DNA from 3 places in the Sporosarcina sp. P25 genome. Region 3 is predicted to be linked to each of the others. Evidence: riboswitches for the same ligand, from Rfam matches in the RefSeq annotation. Region 3 holds a riboswitch; each other region holds the start of a gene.

Region 1 (6,136 bases), on a different contig from region 3:
AGTCTTTTCATCTATCACTTGAATTTGAAGCTTCCTATCTGTAATTGTCGCTTTTACATTTTCAGGTGATTTGAGTGAGAGTTCAGGGTTCGGTATAGGATTCCAATCATCTCCTAGATCTGCTCCTAAGTTCGTTGTATACTGCCAACGTAAAATATCGTCTTTCTTTAATTCATAAATTCCAGCACTATACTGCGGGAATTCACCATTGACTGAATACATCCAGCCACTTAGCGGACCGCCATGAAATTCCGCTACATTATTAATACTTTTCACGTATAGGGTTGGACCTATACCAGTAAATTTGATTGGTATTGAGCCACTTTCTACTTCACGTTGTAGTACAGTGAACGCCGTATCCCCCGACTCAATTTCCAACTGTTTTGGGCTAATAATATCCCCCATATTCATTGTTCGTGTTTCTACGGAAAATGTAATATTCGTTGGATGTACTGGTGGCTCTATAGTTTCTTCTTCAGAAAATTGTTGCCAGACAGATTTACCCGTTTTAATTTCTTGTAGTGCAATTAAAGATTGTTCGACAGCTATCGTATTGACCCATTTATCGGCTGGTAAAGTGAATGCAAATGCTCCATTTTTCATTTGGAATTTGCTTAATGCATCTACAGGTGATTTCCCATCTTTTTGCCATTCGATAGATGTAACGTCTTCTCCTGACGCAACCAGTCCTGAAATGACAGTCGCAATACTGTTGGAGTTTTCTCCCCAAGCGCCCCAGCCAGCTGTATCCAGTTGTTGTTCGCGTAAGACGTGTTTTGCTCGTTCAATGGCTGTATTCACCGCACTATCATCTTGATAATTTGCTAGTGCCAATAAGACCATCGCTGTCATATCGGGATCAGCTTTGTCTTGTACGTTTAATGAAAGAGAAAATCCACCCTTTTCCTTTTCTTGCTTTAACAAATGTTGTAACGCTTTTTCTTTCGCTTCAGCATTCCATGTTCCTACGTCCTGCCCACGCTTCATACCTGTATCTAAAGCGAGCATCGCCCAGGCGTGTTTATTTATAGGACCAATTGATCCATCTGCTTTTTGTTGTGCCGCTAACTCTGCATACAGATTACGATTCGTTTCCCACGCAGTAGTTGGATCCTTCCCTACTGCCAGCAAACCAAAGATATAACGGATATGGTCTGTATCTGACTCGTCACTATTTAATTCTGGATCTTTAGTAATCCACTCTGGTAATCGTGCTGTACCATCAATTAATTGCGAACTAGATGCGCCCAATCCAACCAGTTCCGTCCAACTAATTCCCGGCATACCCCATCTAAAGTTATCCTTATTATATCTCTCTACTTCATAAAAACGTAACGTATCCGCGAGCATCTCGTCTACCGAACGGCTTACTACTGGTTCCACCGAAGATATATTTGCGGTAGTGTTTACATTTGAATGCACTGCTTCAGCAAGTCCCGTTATGGATAACACTTCATTTGGTACTTCGCCTTGCACATGTAGAAGTACTTTCTGGTTACTTTCAACGGTAACGGAGCCAACTGTTAGGCCTCTATTACCTATAGTCCAGTTACTAGCGTCTGAGGCCGCTTCCGTAAACGCGTCTCCATGTAATGTGAGTTCAATAGTCGGATTCTTGTCCCCGACTTTCAACTTCGTGTTGGATTTGAAAACTGCATTGCGTTTATAAAAAATGTGAATCTTATCCTGTTCGTTCACTATAGTATCGATTAGTGAAGTAGATGATCCTTCATTTACTTCCACCACCCACTGATCAGTGCCATGTAAGCTTCCATTTTGAATGTCATTAATCGACACAAAATTCTTTTTCAGTTCATCTATCTCAAAAGGAATATCTTGTTCCTGTAACAACTGTTCAACAACTTGTACAACCGTACTGTCTTCTTCGAATGTGACTTCAGTTTCTGAAAGAATAGAGCCATCTAATCCATCGATTTTCACGTGGGCTGTAGGCTGCTCTGCTTTTAAAGCAATTCGATTCCAAACTGAACTTCCCGCATTTATGTCTGCTAGCGCAAGTAATACTTGCTCAGTCGCCATTAAGTTGGTTTTCTTATCAGTCACTTTCCACTTATATGAGCCATCTTCTAACTGGAAACCTTTTATTGCATCTACTACTGTCTGATTTCCAATATGCCATTTCTCTGCTAGTACGTTTTCATTTACTGCAGCTAGACCCCAAATCGCTGTCGCTGTTGAATTGGCATTATCGCCCATTCCAAATTTACCTGGCGAATTAAATCCACCCGTCTGTAAGTCTAGTTGTCTAGCTCGTAGTAAGTCCTTCGTTCTTTCAATAGCTGCATCCGCCGCTTCTTCCCCTTGATAATTAGACAATGCGATCATGCCCATACCTGTCATATCTGGGTCTGAAACCGTACCGCTGAATGAATATCCGCCATCTTCATTTTGCTTATCGAGTAAAAATTGTAGTGCTTTTTGTTTCGTATCTTTATTCCACTCGCCTAAATTGGCTCCTAGACGTTCGCCTGTATCCATCGCAAGCAATGCCCACATATGTTTATTAATGCCACCAAATGCGCCTGTATCTTTGTTTTGTTGCGATGCTAATTCTACATAAAGATTACGCTTCGTTTCCCATGCATCGGCTGGATCTTCGTTCATTGCGAGTAACCCGAAGATATAGCGAATATGTTCTGTACCATAATGTATAGGTTCCAAATGACTTGGCTCTTTTTTTTGCCATTCTGGTAATACCCACTCGCCATCATTCAGATCTTCACCTGCTGCGTAAAGCCCGACTAATGTTTGCCACGAATCCAGTTTCATCTCTTTGTTTTTATAAAACTGAACGGTTTTAGCTAATAAGTCTTCCACATCTGTCTGCTCGGCAACCGTTCCTTTTGTATTCTCTACACCTGTATCAACTGCTTGTACCACCGGAGTTACAAACGACAATACCAACATCAAACTTAGCAACACAGATAATACCTTACTTACTCGACTACCTTTCTTCAACGACTCCTACCCCCTATTTTTTTCAATAAAAAAATCCCGCCTCCGGAAAGAGACAAGGATGGATGGATGCGTGTTTAGACGTACCTAATACAACACCACATACACACCTTTTTCCGGAAGGTTGTAAGCATGGTATTATGGTAAGTCTCCTGACTTTTGGATACAAACGCAACTTCAACCTTCCCAGTACGAATACCAGTGGTTGTCTGAAGTCACTTTCCAATTACAGTGGCCGGACCGTTCAGGATTTTCACCTGATTCCTTTTTAAGTCTTGCAAACTAGCAAGACACCAAAATACGCTATAAACTCCTCTTTATCATAAGGAGTCGACATAACAATTGCAATAGCGTAATATTTGACGGTTCATGTATTATACAGGCTTCTATCCTATACCGATTTCTCTCAACGCTATCTTGACTATCTTTTCAGACTATGTAACGATAAGAGATGGATAAACACTAGGGGTGCTTTTGCTGAGAGAGGCGTTCGCCTTAACCCTTGAACCTGCTCTAGATAATGCTAGCGGAGGGAAGTGGACATATGACGGATTTTATCCGTACTATGCAACCGCTTCGCATAGAGAAGTGGTTTTTTTGTGTGAATTTTTTTAAGAAATGAGAAGTGGTAAGAATATGATGAATAAAGTTTTAGAGTTTACTAATGTCTCTTTTCATTATCAAGCAACGAAAGCTTCGAAACCAACTGTTATTTTCGATCAAGTTGACTGGCACGTGAAGGAAGGCGAATTCGTTAGCATCATTGGACCAAGCGGCTATGGCAAAAGCACGTTATTTCGACTCATCACTGGCCTAGAGAACCCTGACAGTGGACAGATTTTATTGGACGGAGTAGTGACAACGAAGCGGTTAGGCAAGGTTGGGTATATGCCGCAGCAAGACTTACTCATGCCGTGGCGGACGATTCTTGAAAATGTTCAATTACCTGTAGAGCTTCAAAAACGTAAACCTTCTTCCGATGAAATCATCCAGTTACTTGCTGACTTCGGACTGGCAGGAGAAGAAAACGCCTATCCTGGAAACTTATCAGGCGGGATGCGACAACGTGTTTCTTTTTTGCGCACAATCCTGACCGGCTCAAATATTTTATTATTGGACGAGCCATTTAGTGCACTAGATGCGATCACGCGGCTGACGATGCAAGAGTGGCTAATCGATCAATGGCAGAAGCTCGATAAAACGATCGTCTTCATCACACATGATATTGACGAAGCCTTATTCCTATCTGATCGCATCTTTGTACTTGCTGAAAAACCGGTACAGGCGATTCGCGAAGTCGTCGTACCTCTCAGCCGACCACGCACTATGCGAGACTTGGCACGACCGGAACTGATGGAACTGAAAGAGCAACTGATCAGCGAGCTTCGTTCGGAGGCGCGGCTATGAAGAAGATGACTTCGTATAGTTGGTCTATACTTCTCGTCGCGATGCTACTTGGCGTATGGGAAATCGCAGCGCGACTTTACGACAAAAGTTTCCTCTTTCCGTCCCCTTCAGCGATTCTGATTAGATTATGGGAGCTGAAAACGGAGCTGTTTATCCATCACTTACCTCCGACTGCTTTAACTATTTTGATCGGCTTATCGATTTCGATCATCATCGGATCCACACTAGCGATTGCGATGTATAGTAAGAAACCAATTGAGCAAGCATTTTACCCTATTTTGATCGCGTCGCAAACGATTCCTGTCATTGCGCTTGCACCGATTTTTGTCTTGTGGTTCGGCTACAGCATTTGGAGTAAAGTCGCAGTCACCGTCTTGATCACTTTTTTCCCGATCACCGTCAGCGTATTCGACGGCTTACGCTCGTCAGATAAGAACTTACGTGAGTTAATGTTGACAATGGGCGCATCCGCCAAAGATATCTTCTATAAGCTAGACCTACCTTCCGCTTTGCCATCTTTCTTCTCTGGACTCAAAGTGGCGGTCACACTTAGCGTAATCGGTGCGGCCATTGGAGAATGGTTAGGCGCGCAGGCAGGACTTGGGTATTTCAGCAGAAGAATGATGACGCAATTTGATAGTGCTGCTGTATTCGCACCGATCGTCTTGCTTTCGGCAGTAGGCATTATCTTCTTTTTACTCGTTGTCGTAATAGAAAAATACTTTTTACAATGGAGGAATCATCAATGAAAAAACGTCTGTTCCTTAGCATCACGTGTCTTCTTCTACTTCTAGTGGGATGTACAAATGATACAACCCCTGCCAATCAAGAAGAGACACCGAACAATGAAAAGAAAAAAGTCAGCATTATGCTCGACTGGTATCCGAATGCCGTACATAGCTATATATATGTTGCGCAAGAAAAAGGATTTTTTAATGAAGAAAACGTGGAAGTGGACATTCAATTCCCTGCCAATCCGACCGACCCAATGAACTTGACCGCAGCTGGTAAAGTGACACTTGGATTGTATTACCAACCGGACGTCATTTTAGCGCAAGCAAATGAAAATATTCCGGTTAAAGCGATTGCCTCCATCGTACGTGAGCCGCTTAATTACACAGTCATGTTGGAAGAAAGCTCGATTCAATCACCTAAAGATCTCGAAGGCAAAACAGTTGGCTATCCTGGAATTCCACTGAACGAATCTCTGATTAAAACGATGGTAACGAATGACGGTGGCGATTATGACAAAGTGAATATGATCGATGTTGGATTTGAATTGGAATCTTCACTCGTTTCGAAACGCGTCGATGCCGTAACAGGAACATTTATTAACCACGAAGTGCCTGTTATGGACTCGAAAGGATTCAAAACGCGCTACTTTAATCCAGTAGACTATGGCGTGCCGAATTATAGTGAAATCGTGTTGTTGACGAGTGATGATACATGGGATAAAGAACAAGACGCCATCCAGGCTTTCTGGCGAGCAGCTCAAAAAGGCTATGAATTTATGGTAGAACAGCCCGAAGAAGCACTCGACCTCTTGCTGAACAACCAAGATCAAGCAAACTTCCCGCTAGACAAAGCAATCGAAACGGAAAGTTTACAAGTGTTATTACCTAAGATGGATACAGATGGTGAAGCATTTGGCACGCTGGATGAAACGTCTTGGAAAGAAGTACGGGACTGGCTACATGAAATGGAAATGATCAAGACGAAACCTGAAGTGGATGAGATGATCTTAGATATCAAT
Region 2 (6,136 bases), on a different contig from region 3:
AGACGAGCAACGCCGCGTCTCGCAAACTTTTTTGTGCAAGTCCCGCCGCAATGAGCAGCGCTTCGATTGCGATTCCCGCCAATAGATGTAGGCGATAGGCGATACTGACGAGCCAAATGGCGAGTAGAAATGTCGTCATACAAATAAGTAACCATACAATCGCACCTTTTATTGTGCGCATACGGCCTTTATTCAATAGCTTCGTCAAGTTACTAATCGTCGTGCCTAGCCACTTGACTGGATGCGGCCAGTTGGGTGGATCCCCAATGATTCGATCGAGTACCATGCCAATCGCAATCGCAATAAAATGTGCAGGGATCATCGATGGTCACCTACTGCTAATCGATACGAATGAATTGCCCGTACCGTACAATCATAGACCCCTTTACCGATCAACTTACCGAGTTGAGTAATCGGCCCCGCGTACGGCAAGTATTCTCCTTGTTGCGTAGATGCGATCAACAAGCTATCTGTCGAAGTCCCTGTAGCGACCGTGCTCGATTCAGGATCCTTCACTTGCTCGTCTTGCAGTGCTTTCGCCTTCGCTTCTGTTGCGGTAATCAACGCCTGAACGAAAGCTTCTTCACTTAATTCACCATTAATGAATACCCATGTATTGATCGTACCTATGTAAGGAATATCTTCACGTTGCCAAGACTTCGAAACATCTACCGCGTTTCCGACACCCGCTGTCACGGCCACGACAATCGAGCCGAACTGTCCTTCATATTCTTCTACTTCAACGTGCTCCGGACTAACGGCAGTCATCATGGCGACTGTATCTGTCAAATGATAGCCAAGCGTTCGCAAGTATTCCGTGTTCTCGCGCTGTACATCATCGATCATATAATCCGCACGCACGCCTCGATTGACAAACGTCTTGTACCAACCAAGCCCCGCATTATGGACAGCGGAAGAAATCGTCTTCAGCGGTTGGCTTGATTGCAACAATACATGATCTTCTTGAATCGTTACGTCCGCTTTCTTTACACTGAATAGTTGCACCTTTTCTTGCAAGTTCGGCAACAGCGTCATTTGTGGCTTCGGCATTTCAGGATGGGGCTGTGTTTTGACGCGTGCATTGTATACGTGATGAATCTCTTGCTCGAGCACGACGTCTTGCGGTTCGCCGATTGATGCTACTTCCCCGTTCTTCAACAGCAATAGACGATCGCAATAAAGAGCGGCCAGATTGATGTCATGAAATACCGAAATGACTGTGATCCCTTTCTGCCTCGCTTGATTGCGGATCGTATCGAGCAATTGTTGCTGATGCGCGATGTCTAAATGGTTCGTCGGTTCATCCAATAATAAAATAGGAGCTTGCTGGGCGAGCGCTTGCGCAACAAATACGCGTTGTTGCTCGCCGCCAGATAATAATTCAATGGCGGTATTTTCATATCGCGTGACACCTGTATAGTTCATCGCTTCCTGCACTGCTCGCTCATCCAACTCCGACCAGCTCGAGAAAATCCCCGATTGATACGGATAACGACCGAGAGCAACAGTGTCTTTCACGCTATGAGAAAAGGCATGGGCATGGAGCTGCGGCAAGACGGCTACTTGCTGCGCGAATTGCTTTTGGGTATAGGCGCCAGAAGGTTTTCCTGCAATCATGACCTTCCCGCTTTGTTTCGGCAAAATTCCCGATATAATTTTCAATAACGTGGATTTCCCGCTACCATTCGGCCCTAAAATTCCGAGAACTTCTCCTTTTTCCACGTGGAACGACACATTTCGCACAATCGGTTCCTTGCCGTAGCCTCCCGATACGTTTTCCACTTGCAACATCTTCACATCGCTCCTTTTCTACGTTGTTTGTAAAAGATATAGGCAAACACCGGAGCGCCAATGAATGCTGTAATGACACCGACCGGTAATTCAGCCGGTGAAATAATCGTTCGTGCTACGAGATCGCAAATGATCAATAATGATGCACCGTTACATAATGATAACGGCAGTACATGACGGTGATCGGAGCCCCATAACATACGTGTCATATGGGGGACAACTAGGCCAACGAAGCCGATTGTTCCGGACACCGCAACAGCCGAGCCAGTTAATACCGATCCGCCTAGCAAAATCATCAATTTACGCTGTTTGACATTGACTCCAAGATGATGCGCACGTTCTTCACCGAATAATAAAGCGTTCAATTCGCGGCGATTAAGCCACAGCATGAATGAGCCGATGATGAAAAACGGCAAGACCATTACAATGTAATTCCAGCCACGCATCGATACGCTACCAAGAAGCCAACCAACAATCTGACGGAGTTCTTCTTGCGTCAACGCGATCATCAGCGACAACACAGAGCCGAGAAATGAACCGAAAATAATTCCTGTTAAAATAATAGTTTCCATTTTCATTGACCGGTCGACCATTCGAGCAAAACCGATCACTAAAAACATCGTCACTGCAGCACCGATCATACTAAATACAGGTAAGGTGAAAGCGCCAAGGACCGGCAGCGATATACCAAAAAAGAGTGTGATCACGGCGCCGACAGAGGCACCGGATGACACTCCGAGGGTGTAAGGATCAGCTAATGGGTTTTTCAGTAGCCCTTGAAAAGCAGCCCCTGAAATAGCCAATGAGGCACCGACGATTCCAGCCAGCAACACACGCGGCATACGAATCTTCCACAAAATATTACTTGCGGTCGTGTCCGATTGATCCCATAGCGTCTCTATTGGTATTTTCACTGTACCGATCGATACACCGAGCCAGATCGCCACAAGCAATGTGGCGATCGACACGACGTAGGCGAGAACGGTTTTATTCACCGAATACCTCAGGATAGATTGCTTTCGCAAACAATTCTAATCCGTCAGCTAAACGTGGACCTGTACGGCTTGTAATATCTTCATCCAGTTGAATGACTTGATCTTCTTTGATCGCAGTCACCGCATCAAAGCCGTCACGCGTTTTAATATTTTCTACGACATTTGGAACATAGCTATAGATCGCCAAAATCACATCCGGATTTTCATCTACAATCGTTTCAGGACTGATCATAATCCAGCCTTCTTCCGTCACAATGTTCTCAGCGTTAATGATATCCAAAAACTGCTGTGGGAATGTGCCTTTTCCTGCCGTATAGATTTCAGGTGCATCGGAGTTTTCAACGAACACGCGCTTCTTATCCGTGATATCTGCTGCTTTCTTTTCGATATCAGCAATTTTCGTTTTCATATCTTCGACGATTTGATTGGCTTCCGCATTTTTGTCCATGACTTCACCAATCATTTCAATCGTTTCATATGTCTCTTCAAATGTTCCTGCATTCTGTACGACGATCACAGGGATGCCTGCGTCACGAATTTGGTTCAATCCTTCTTCATTCGAGCCCATCATCATTTCATGTGCGAATACCGCTTCCGGTTGCAATGAAATCACTTTTTCTATGTTGACCGTAAAGTCCCCTACGGTATCAAGCTCCGTTACTTCTTTAGGATAATCATCGTTTTCTGTTACAGCGATGACTTGATCGCCAGCATCAATACCGAATAAAATTTCCGTGTTACTTGGAATTAATGAAATGACAGTTTCCGGCGCTTGTTCAAATGTAATTTCTTCGCCAATTGCATCTGTCAGGGTGTATGGGTAACTCGTTGTATCCGTTGACTCTTGTTCTGTTTTCGCTTCTTCACCCGCTTGGTTTTTATCTGCCGGTGTTTCTTCTTTTGTACTGTCGCTTCCGCATGCTGCAAGTAGTAGTACCGCAAGCATAGCCGTCAGCAGTAGTTGCCAAAACTTCTTCATGTGTGTTCCTCCTTCAATATGTGTGTTGCATTACGCAAGCCGCAGACATGAAAAAAACCCTCCGATAGTTCGAAGGATTAGGTGGGATGAAATCAATGCGTGATCTCTTCCATCACACCTATCCTCGTAGGTTGCTGCGGAACTTCATTTTCCAAAAAGGCAGGTGACCTGGCTTGTGCATCGCACGTACAGTGGCGGGACCGCATCGGATTTGAACCGATTTCGCTTTTCATCTCAATTTTCGAGAACCTTTTTAGAAGATATGTAATTATGATTTATTATAGCGATAATAGTGTTGGTTGTACAGGGGATAGGAGGAGTTTGGGTATGACATAGGGAGTGAGGCTCCAGCAGGGGGACGCTTTGCTGAGAGGCCTCGCGATGAGACCTCCCGAACGCGTCCGCCTGGAACGCTGCGAAACGTTGCCTTCCCCTTTCCCACCTCAAAATTTAATCACCCGTAAGCCCTTGAACCTCGCTCTCCATCACAGGATAGAAACACCAGTGAAGCGAAGTGCAAGGCGGCGACTCGGGGAGGATTAGCCCGATCAGGTGAGACCACTAAAGGAGCGTAGCGACTAGGGGGCTCACCGCGGGCCCTCCCAAACGCGTCCGCCTGGAACGTAGCGAAACGTTGCCTTACCTTTTCCAACCTCAAAATTTAATCACCCGTAAGCCCTTGAACTTCACTCTCTATCTCAAGAAAGAAACACCAGTGAAGCGAAGTGCAAGGCGGCGACTCGGGGAGGATTAGCCCGATCAGGTGAGACAACCAAAAGGAAGCGAAGCGACCTGGTTGGCTTACCGCGGGCCCTCCCGAAACGCGTCCGCCTGGAACATAGCGAAACGTTGCCTTCCCCTTTACCATTCATAAAGAAAAAGCCAAGCAGTAAACCCGCTTGGCCATTTTCGATATATTACATTCTTTCAGGTGCTTCAACGCCTACAAGTTTCAACGCGTTGGCAATCGTTGTTTTAGTAGCTGTAATCAATGCCAAACGTGCTTCGGAAAGGTCTTTGTTTTCCGGATCTAGCACCTTGTTCGCATTGTAGAAACTATGGAATGTAGCTGCTAGTTCCTGAATGTAAGTTGTCACGCGGTGCGGTGCGCGCATACGAGCCGAGTCGCTGATTAGTTTCGGGAAGTCACCGAGTTTCTTCAGTAGCTCTAACTCTTTTTCGTCTTGCAATAGCGTGACGTTTTCTGTTGACGCTTCTACATTCTGTTCTTTTGCCTGACGCAAGATCGAACAAATACGTGCGTGTGCGTATTGTGCGTAGTAGACAGGGTTTTCATTGGATTTGGATACGGCCAAATCTAAATCGAAGTCCATTTGTGCATCGCCTGAGCGCATCGCGAAGAAATAACGTACAGCGTCTAGTCCTACTTCTTCTACGAGTTCACGCAATGTGACGGCTTTTCCTGTGCGTTTGCTCATTTTGAATTTTTCTCCGTCTTTGTAAAGCTGAACCATTTGCGCCACTTCTACTTCAAGCGTGTCGCGGTCATAGCCAAGCGCCTGGATAGCTGCTTTCATACGTGGAATATATCCGTGGTGGTCTGCTCCCCAAATATTGATAAGTTTATCAAATCCACGACTCAGCTTGTCTTGGTGATAAGCAATGTCTGGCGTTAAGTATGTGAATGAACCGTCTTGTTTGATCAATACACGGTCTTTATCGTCGCCAAATGTAGTGGAACGGAACCAAGTAGCACCGTCTTCTTCAAAGACATGGCCATTTTCACGTAATTTATTGAGCGCAACATCGATTTTACCGTTGTTATATAGAGACGTTTCCGAGAACCAGTTGTCGAAATGAACGCGGAAGTCCGTCAAGTCTTTCTTTAGTTTATCCAGTTCGATATTCAAGCCGTGTTCACGGAAAAATGCAAGTCGCTCTTGTTCTGGAACATGGACATACTTGTCGCCGTATTGTTCGACGAGGCCTTTTGCGATCGTAATAATATCTGCGCCGCGATAGCCATCTTCTGGCATTTCTTTTTCCAATCCAAGTGCTTCGAAATAACGAACGTCGATCGATAACGCTAAATTATTTATTTGATTACCTGCATCATTGATATAGTATTCACGCGCTACGTCATAGCCTGCTTTGTCGAGAATATTACATAATGAATCTCCAAGGGATGCCCCACGTGCGTGTCCTAAGTGCAAATCGCCTGTTGGGTTCGCTGATACGAATTCAACTTGGATCTTCTGTTGCTGTCCGCTATCGGAACGTCCGTAGTCTGCTCCTTGATCCAGGACAGATTTCACGATATCCCCGAGGCTGTCTGTTTTCAAGCGGATATTGAGGAAGCCAGGTCCAGCGATTTCAATGGAGTCGATTGCGGTGTTCTTCGTATCGAGGT
Region 3 (6,136 bases):
TGACACTGCGTTTTAGTACGCTTAGAACCGTATCGCCTTCTTCTACGGCCACAGTTGACAACGGCATCGGAACTTCCGTAGGAGAAATCGTAATAGAATGCTGTAGCGTCTGCGTTGCTTGATTTTCATAAATCGGCATCGGTTGCTCTGCAAATGAAGGAGAAACCGGCACGAGGATGGCGGCACTCGCTAATGCGAATGCTACCGTTATTTTTGTGAAGTTTTTAATAATAGAAATAAAGCATACCTCCTTATTTAATGATGAATAGTTGTCGAGCTGCTTGTTTTAATGTTTTTCCTTCTGTAGAGACGGGATCAATCACAACTAGAGAATACAACTGCCCTTTCTGATAGTCTGTTTCAGGTGTAACGGTAGCTTTTAAACCATTCGCTTTTACGGTAACTGGCACACGCTTACCTGTTACATCTTCTACATAGATTTTATCCAGATTCTCTTTTGAATCTTGTATTTCTTTGTTAAATGTGACTGTAAACTCATGAGAGGGTGCTACTACTTTCGCATCGAAATAGCGATATGGACGATCATTATCTACTATGAATACTTTTTTCGCTCCTTTAGGAATCCTTGTTTCTTTTTGGGTACCTTTTTCTCCAGCTTGCACAACATAATACCCTTCAATCATTTCGGTATTTTCAATAAAGATGGAAGACCAAGCTTCATTTTTGTTTTTCTGCACATGTAGAAGGCTATTATTCACAATTCCTTGAAGAGTTGAATGACTTGAAACTTCAAGTCGCATGGGTTGATCCGAAAAATCATATAATCGGCCTTCACCTTTTGTGAATAAATCAAATGCTACAAGGCCTTGAAGCGCTTGCTCTGTAGCCATACCATCTGTCGAACCTGTTACAGTATGTTTGAAGCCTCCATTTTCTGTTTGGAAGCTTAGCAGGTGATCTATCAAGTTGATGCCATTCTTTGTAAACTGTTCACCTTGTGGATCGATGTTATTGGCTGTCAAACCAATGATAACTTGTGAAGTTGCTTCACTAGAAATACCGCCTACGAACGCTTCATCAAATCCGCCGGTAGGACCTTGGTTTTTAGACAAAAATGTCACGGCTTTCTCGATAGCTTTGTTGACGGCTGGTTGTTCCTTGTAAGGTGCTAAACCAATAAGTGCCATCGCCGTTATGTCATAGCTTGCAGAGCCTGTATTGCTTGTAGATAAACTCCATGCACCGTCATCTCTTTGATAACTTAAAAGGGATGCGACTATTTTTTCACGATTCCATCTTGCATCTTTTGGAACTTCATAGTTTTTTGTATCGAGTGCAATCAATGCGAAAATTAAACCATTCGTTCCTTGGCGTGTCATAGTATCTACGTTTCTTATATCTATACTGTTATAGATTTTATCGAGTAAATCTATACCATTGACGTTCTTAGGGTCTCTCCCTATCGCTGCCGCAGCTATCGTCAAACGTTCTGCATCTGTTATTTTTAGTCGTTCTAAGTTATCAACAATTTGTTGTTGGACATTATTATCAAATACGGCTTCATAGCTGTTCGGAACAGCTACCCCTGCTTTTGCTAAACCAACTGCCAACCACTCGCTCGATACTGATTTACTCAGTATGTAATCTGTAACTTTTTCAATTGCTTCGGGTACACGCGTTTGACTTGCCACTACAGTAATGTGTAGTGCTTCCGCTGCTTTTCCTACAACTGTTGCTTTAGCAGCATTAAGCGTGAAGTTTTCATGTTGTACGGTGCCTTCCAATTGAATCGTCACTTGCTGATCTGTGTCTTGAGTAATTTTAGAAATAGTCAATCCCGATTGTCCGACAGTCCAATATTCCGATTCTAGCGCTGCCGGTGTAAAAGTATCACCTATAAGATTCACTGTAATCGCAGGGTTGTTACTACCTTCTACAAGACTAGTAGGTGTAGAAAGGGCTGCCCAACGACTGTAAAAGAATTTCACTTGATCAGTATTTTTTAATACATATGCAGCAGCACCAATAGCAGGTGCTTGTCCGTTTATTGTATAATTCCAGCCATCCCAGCCACCTAATGACCCTGCTTCTTCATTATTAATGGAAGTTACATAAGCTCCAAAATCACTTTCTTGAACAGTGTAATGGACGCTCTTACTATCTAGTGCTTTCTTCAATGCCTCTAAAGCATTTTGCCCTGCTGTAACTTCAATCGCTTCTTTTAAAATTACTCCCGATAAACCTTCTACTTCCACATCTACCATGTAATTAGCGGCTTGCGGACTTACTTCACTTTGTTGGACATCCGTGGTAGCTAAAGCAACTGAACTTGTGACAGGCAACAGCATCATTACTGCTAGTAAAACACTTGCGATGATAGATACATAACGCTTAAACAAATGGTTTCCCCCTCATACTAGTATCATAAATTGAACGTAAAAAAGCCCTTGACTCCAGAAAGAGACAAGGGCACTATGTATAGGCAGACTTTGGCTAATAACTTAGTAAATCCGATACAATATGCATACCTCTTCCTGGGAGGCGTAACGCATGGTATTTTGGCAAGTCTCCTGACTTATGGATCATCACATCTTCAACCTTCCCAGTATTTCACCAGTGGTATTTTGAAGATACTTCCCATTTACAGTGGCCGGACCGTACAGGATTTTCACCTGTTTCCTTTTTCATCTTTACAATAATGCAAAGAACCAAAATATTCTATTCAATTTACAACTAGTATATCACAAGCACACCCGCTATTTTTTGTTATTTCAAATGAATAGTATAAAAGACCGATGAAAAGAATCTCTCATCAGTCTTCTTGTGAACACTATCTATTACTTCATACGCTATATAAGGGAGTGTAAACTTATAGCTCCTGATAATCTCGCTGATAGACTCCGCCGTCTTTCACTTCTGCATGATAAAGTGCTTTCAATGCAAAGCTTTTCTCCAGCTCATGCTCTTTCATAATCGCTTTCAATTTTCTATTTAACTCTGGGCTATGCTTTACGAGCTGCAGCATCTTAGGTTGTGAATATTGCACGAAAATCTCCTCCTCATTTCTTTCGTTTCTATAGTATAACATGGCTATGGTTTTTATTGTGTGAAGTGAAATCATTCGTTAGGGTGGAAATCACCCATACGTTTCATGTATACTGTCACAAGCACAAGCTGATGATTCTGGGCAAGTACATGAATGACACTACAGAACCAACTTACATATTGGACGAGAAGGAAATTTCTCTCGTCTTTTTTATTTGTATTTGCGATTAATCCGGCAATAAACCGACATTTTTCAGCGTTTACATGAGCGGCAAAACGGGTATTATCAAATGTATGTGTGCAATTTTATTCTACTGTTTCGATTATGTACTTAGCTCATTTCTCAGACTACGTTCAAAAAAGGAGGAACTATGAAAAAAACTTCTATAACATTTTACATTACATTAGTGGCCGTCATATTGGCAGTGGGATACGGCGTCATTGCCCCTACACACTTCGAAGAAATCACGTCCGCTATTAAGGACTTTATTTCGGATTCATTCGGCTGGTATTACTTACTGACCGTCTCCATGTTATTCTTCATTTCGGTATTCTTGATATTCAGTCCGATCGGGAAAATCCGATTAGGAAAGGATAATGACAGACCGCAGTTTTCCATGTTTTCATGGTTAGCGATGTTATTTTCCGCTGGTATGGGAATCGGACTCGTGTTCTACGGGGCGGCCGAACCTCTTTCGCATTACGCAGTAAGTCCTGCTACAGAAGCTCCTGAAACAAAAGCTGCTTATAAAGAAGCAATGCAGTCGACATTTTTCCATTGGGGTTTCCATGCTTGGTCTGTATACGGTATGACCGCTTTAGTATTGGCATATTTCCAATTCCGCAAAGGACAACCTGGATTAATCTCCGTTACACTTCGTCCAATTTTTGGTGATCGAGTAGATGGAAAGCTCGGCACAGTCATTGACGTCTTCGCTATTTTTGCCACCGTTTTCGGTGTGGCGACATCACTTGGCTTTGGAGCTGTCCAAATAAACGCCGGGCTCAATTACTTATTCGGTGTATCAATAGGCTTCTGGTCCCAATTCTTTATCATTGCAGTGGTAACAGTATTATTCCTTATATCTGCGTGGAGTGGACTTGGAAAAGGAATTAAAATTTTATCCAATGCCAATATGATTTTAGCTTTGGCATTGTTAATTTTCATGATCGTGCTTGGACCAACTTTATTGATTTTCAACATGTTCACGGATTCCATTGGTGGCTACCTGGAAAATCTCATACGTATGAGTTTCCGTACTGCACCGCTCACTCCTGAAAATCGTACTTGGCTAAATGGGTGGACTCTATTCTACTGGGCTTGGTGGATAGCTTGGGCACCATTTGTCGGGATGTTCATTGCCCGCGTATCAAAAGGTAGAACGATTCGCGAGTTCATGATTGGCGTGCTAGTTGTTCCTACTGTGTTGAGTATGATCTGGTTCACAGCATTTGGTACGACAGCAATTGAAACGCAAAAAGCTGGAATTGTCGACTTGGCTGCAAGTGCAACTGAACTGACAATCTTTGAGATGTTCAGCGAATTGCCTTTGTCATTCGTCATATCAGTCATTGCCATTTTGTTGATTACATCGTTCTTTATCACTTCAGCGGATTCGGCTACATTTGTGCTCGGCATGCAGTCGTCATATGGTTCATTGACTCCACCAAATAATTTGAAAGTTGTATGGGGCGTAATTCAATCTGCCATCGCCATCATTCTATTATATGTCGGAGGATTGGATGCACTGCAAAACGTCATCATTATTGCCGCTTTGCCATTCTCCATCATCCTCATTATGATGGTCGTCTCGCTGTTCAAATCACTAAAAGATGAAAAGAAACGAATAAAGCGTTAGTAGAGAAAAGAACACCATCGCACTAGCGACGGTGTTCTTTTTCATATATTAGTTTGCCACTTTTTCGATTGCTTGCTTCAAATCCGCAATAATATCCTCTGCTGACTCCAACCCTACAGATAAGCGAATTAGCTCTTCACTAACGCCTGAGTCTTTCAAGTCTTCCACAGACAACTGCTGATGAGTTGTAGATGCCGGGTGAATGATTAATGACTTCGCATCTCCCACATTCGCTACATGAGACCAAATTTCTACATTGTCGATTACTTGTCTTCCTGCATCGCGTCCACCTTTAATACCGAATACGATAATTGAACCATAGCCATTTTTTAAATATTTATTTGCCAATTCTACTGTTGGATGATCTTCTAGACCTGTATACGTCACCCATTCTACTGCCGGATGTTCTTGCAGGAATGCAGCAACTTTTTGTGCGTTTTCATTGTGGCGAGGCACGCGCAAATGAAGTGTTTCCAAACCTTGCAACAAGTTGAATGCACTATCTGGTGACAGACATGGGCCGAAGTCTCTCAGCAATTGTACACGTAATTTCGTTGCGAAAGCTGCAGCAGCTGTATCGATTCCGTACCGTAAGCCATGATAGGATTCATCCGGCTCTGTAAAACCAGGGAACCTACCTTGCGTCCAGTCAAATTTCCCTGCATCAACTGCCACACCACCGATTGTCGTACCGTGTCCGCCAATCCACTTTGTCGCGGAATGAATAACTACATCGGCACCATACTCGATCGGATTTGATCCATAAGGAGACGGGAATGTATTGTCTACTAACAATGGAAGTCCATTTTCATGTGCGATGTTCGCAACGGCTTCTACGTCAAGAACTTGCAAACTTGGATTACCGATTGTTTCTGCAAACAACGCTTTCGTTTTATCCGTAATAGCTACTTCAAAGTTCTTTGGATCTGACGCGTCAACAAACTTCACTTTGATGCCATAGCGGGGTAATGTCACAGCGAATAAGTTGTATGTACCGCCGTAGAGATTGCTGGCTGCAACGATTTCATCACCCGCTTCAGCAATGTTCATAATAGAGAATGCAATTGCCGCCATTCCCGAAGACAGGGCAACTGCCGCTGATCCGCCTTCTAGCTGGGCTACACGCTCTTCAAATACGGCTACCGTCGGATTCGTAATTCTTGTATAGATATTGCCCGCTTCTTTCAAAGCGAATAAGTTTTGTGCATGCTCCGTGTCTCTGAACACATAAGAGGTCGTACGATGAATCGGCAACGCACGTGAGCCTGTTT

What was found. Region 3 has a riboswitch for cobalamin ahead of CSV70_RS14540 (DUF4430 domain-containing protein). Riboswitches for the same ligand answer to the same signal wherever they lie in the genome.
Region 1: linked by a shared signal. The riboswitch ahead of CSV70_RS01205 (DUF4430 domain-containing protein) and the one ahead of CSV70_RS14540 (DUF4430 domain-containing protein) in region 3 are both predicted to bind cobalamin.
Region 2: linked by a shared signal. The riboswitch ahead of CSV70_RS00235 (ABC transporter substrate-binding protein) and the one ahead of CSV70_RS14540 (DUF4430 domain-containing protein) in region 3 are both predicted to bind cobalamin.

Annotation. Positions count from the first base shown of each region.
Region 1 is NZ_PDYV01000001.1:251,797-257,932, reverse strand. Features, by position in the region: gene CSV70_RS01205 (DUF4430 domain-containing protein) at 1-2,979, opposite strand, end outside; cobalamin riboswitch at 3,102-3,289, opposite strand; TPP riboswitch at 3,431-3,528, shown strand; gene CSV70_RS01200 (ABC transporter ATP-binding protein) at 3,616-4,383, shown strand; gene CSV70_RS01195 (ABC transporter permease) at 4,380-5,132, shown strand; gene CSV70_RS01190 (ABC transporter substrate-binding protein) at 5,129-6,136, shown strand, end outside.
Region 2 is NZ_PDYV01000001.1:41,537-47,672, reverse strand. Features, by position in the region: gene cbiB (adenosylcobinamide-phosphate synthase CbiB) at 1-319, opposite strand, end outside; gene CSV70_RS00245 (adenosylcobinamide amidohydrolase) at 319-1,791, opposite strand; gene CSV70_RS00240 (FecCD family ABC transporter permease) at 1,794-2,786, opposite strand; gene CSV70_RS00235 (ABC transporter substrate-binding protein) at 2,779-3,765, opposite strand; cobalamin riboswitch at 3,907-4,033, opposite strand; gene argS (arginine--tRNA ligase) at 4,683-6,136, opposite strand, start outside.
Region 3 is NZ_PDYV01000022.1:28,055-34,190, reverse strand. Features, by position in the region: gene CSV70_RS14545 (S-layer homology domain-containing protein) at 1-139, opposite strand, end outside; gene CSV70_RS14540 (DUF4430 domain-containing protein) at 252-2,360, opposite strand; cobalamin riboswitch at 2,505-2,689, opposite strand; gene CSV70_RS16625 (hypothetical protein) at 2,831-3,007, opposite strand; gene CSV70_RS14530 (glycine betaine uptake BCCT transporter) at 3,378-4,865, shown strand; gene CSV70_RS14525 (O-acetylhomoserine aminocarboxypropyltransferase/cysteine synthase family protein) at 4,914-6,136, opposite strand, start outside.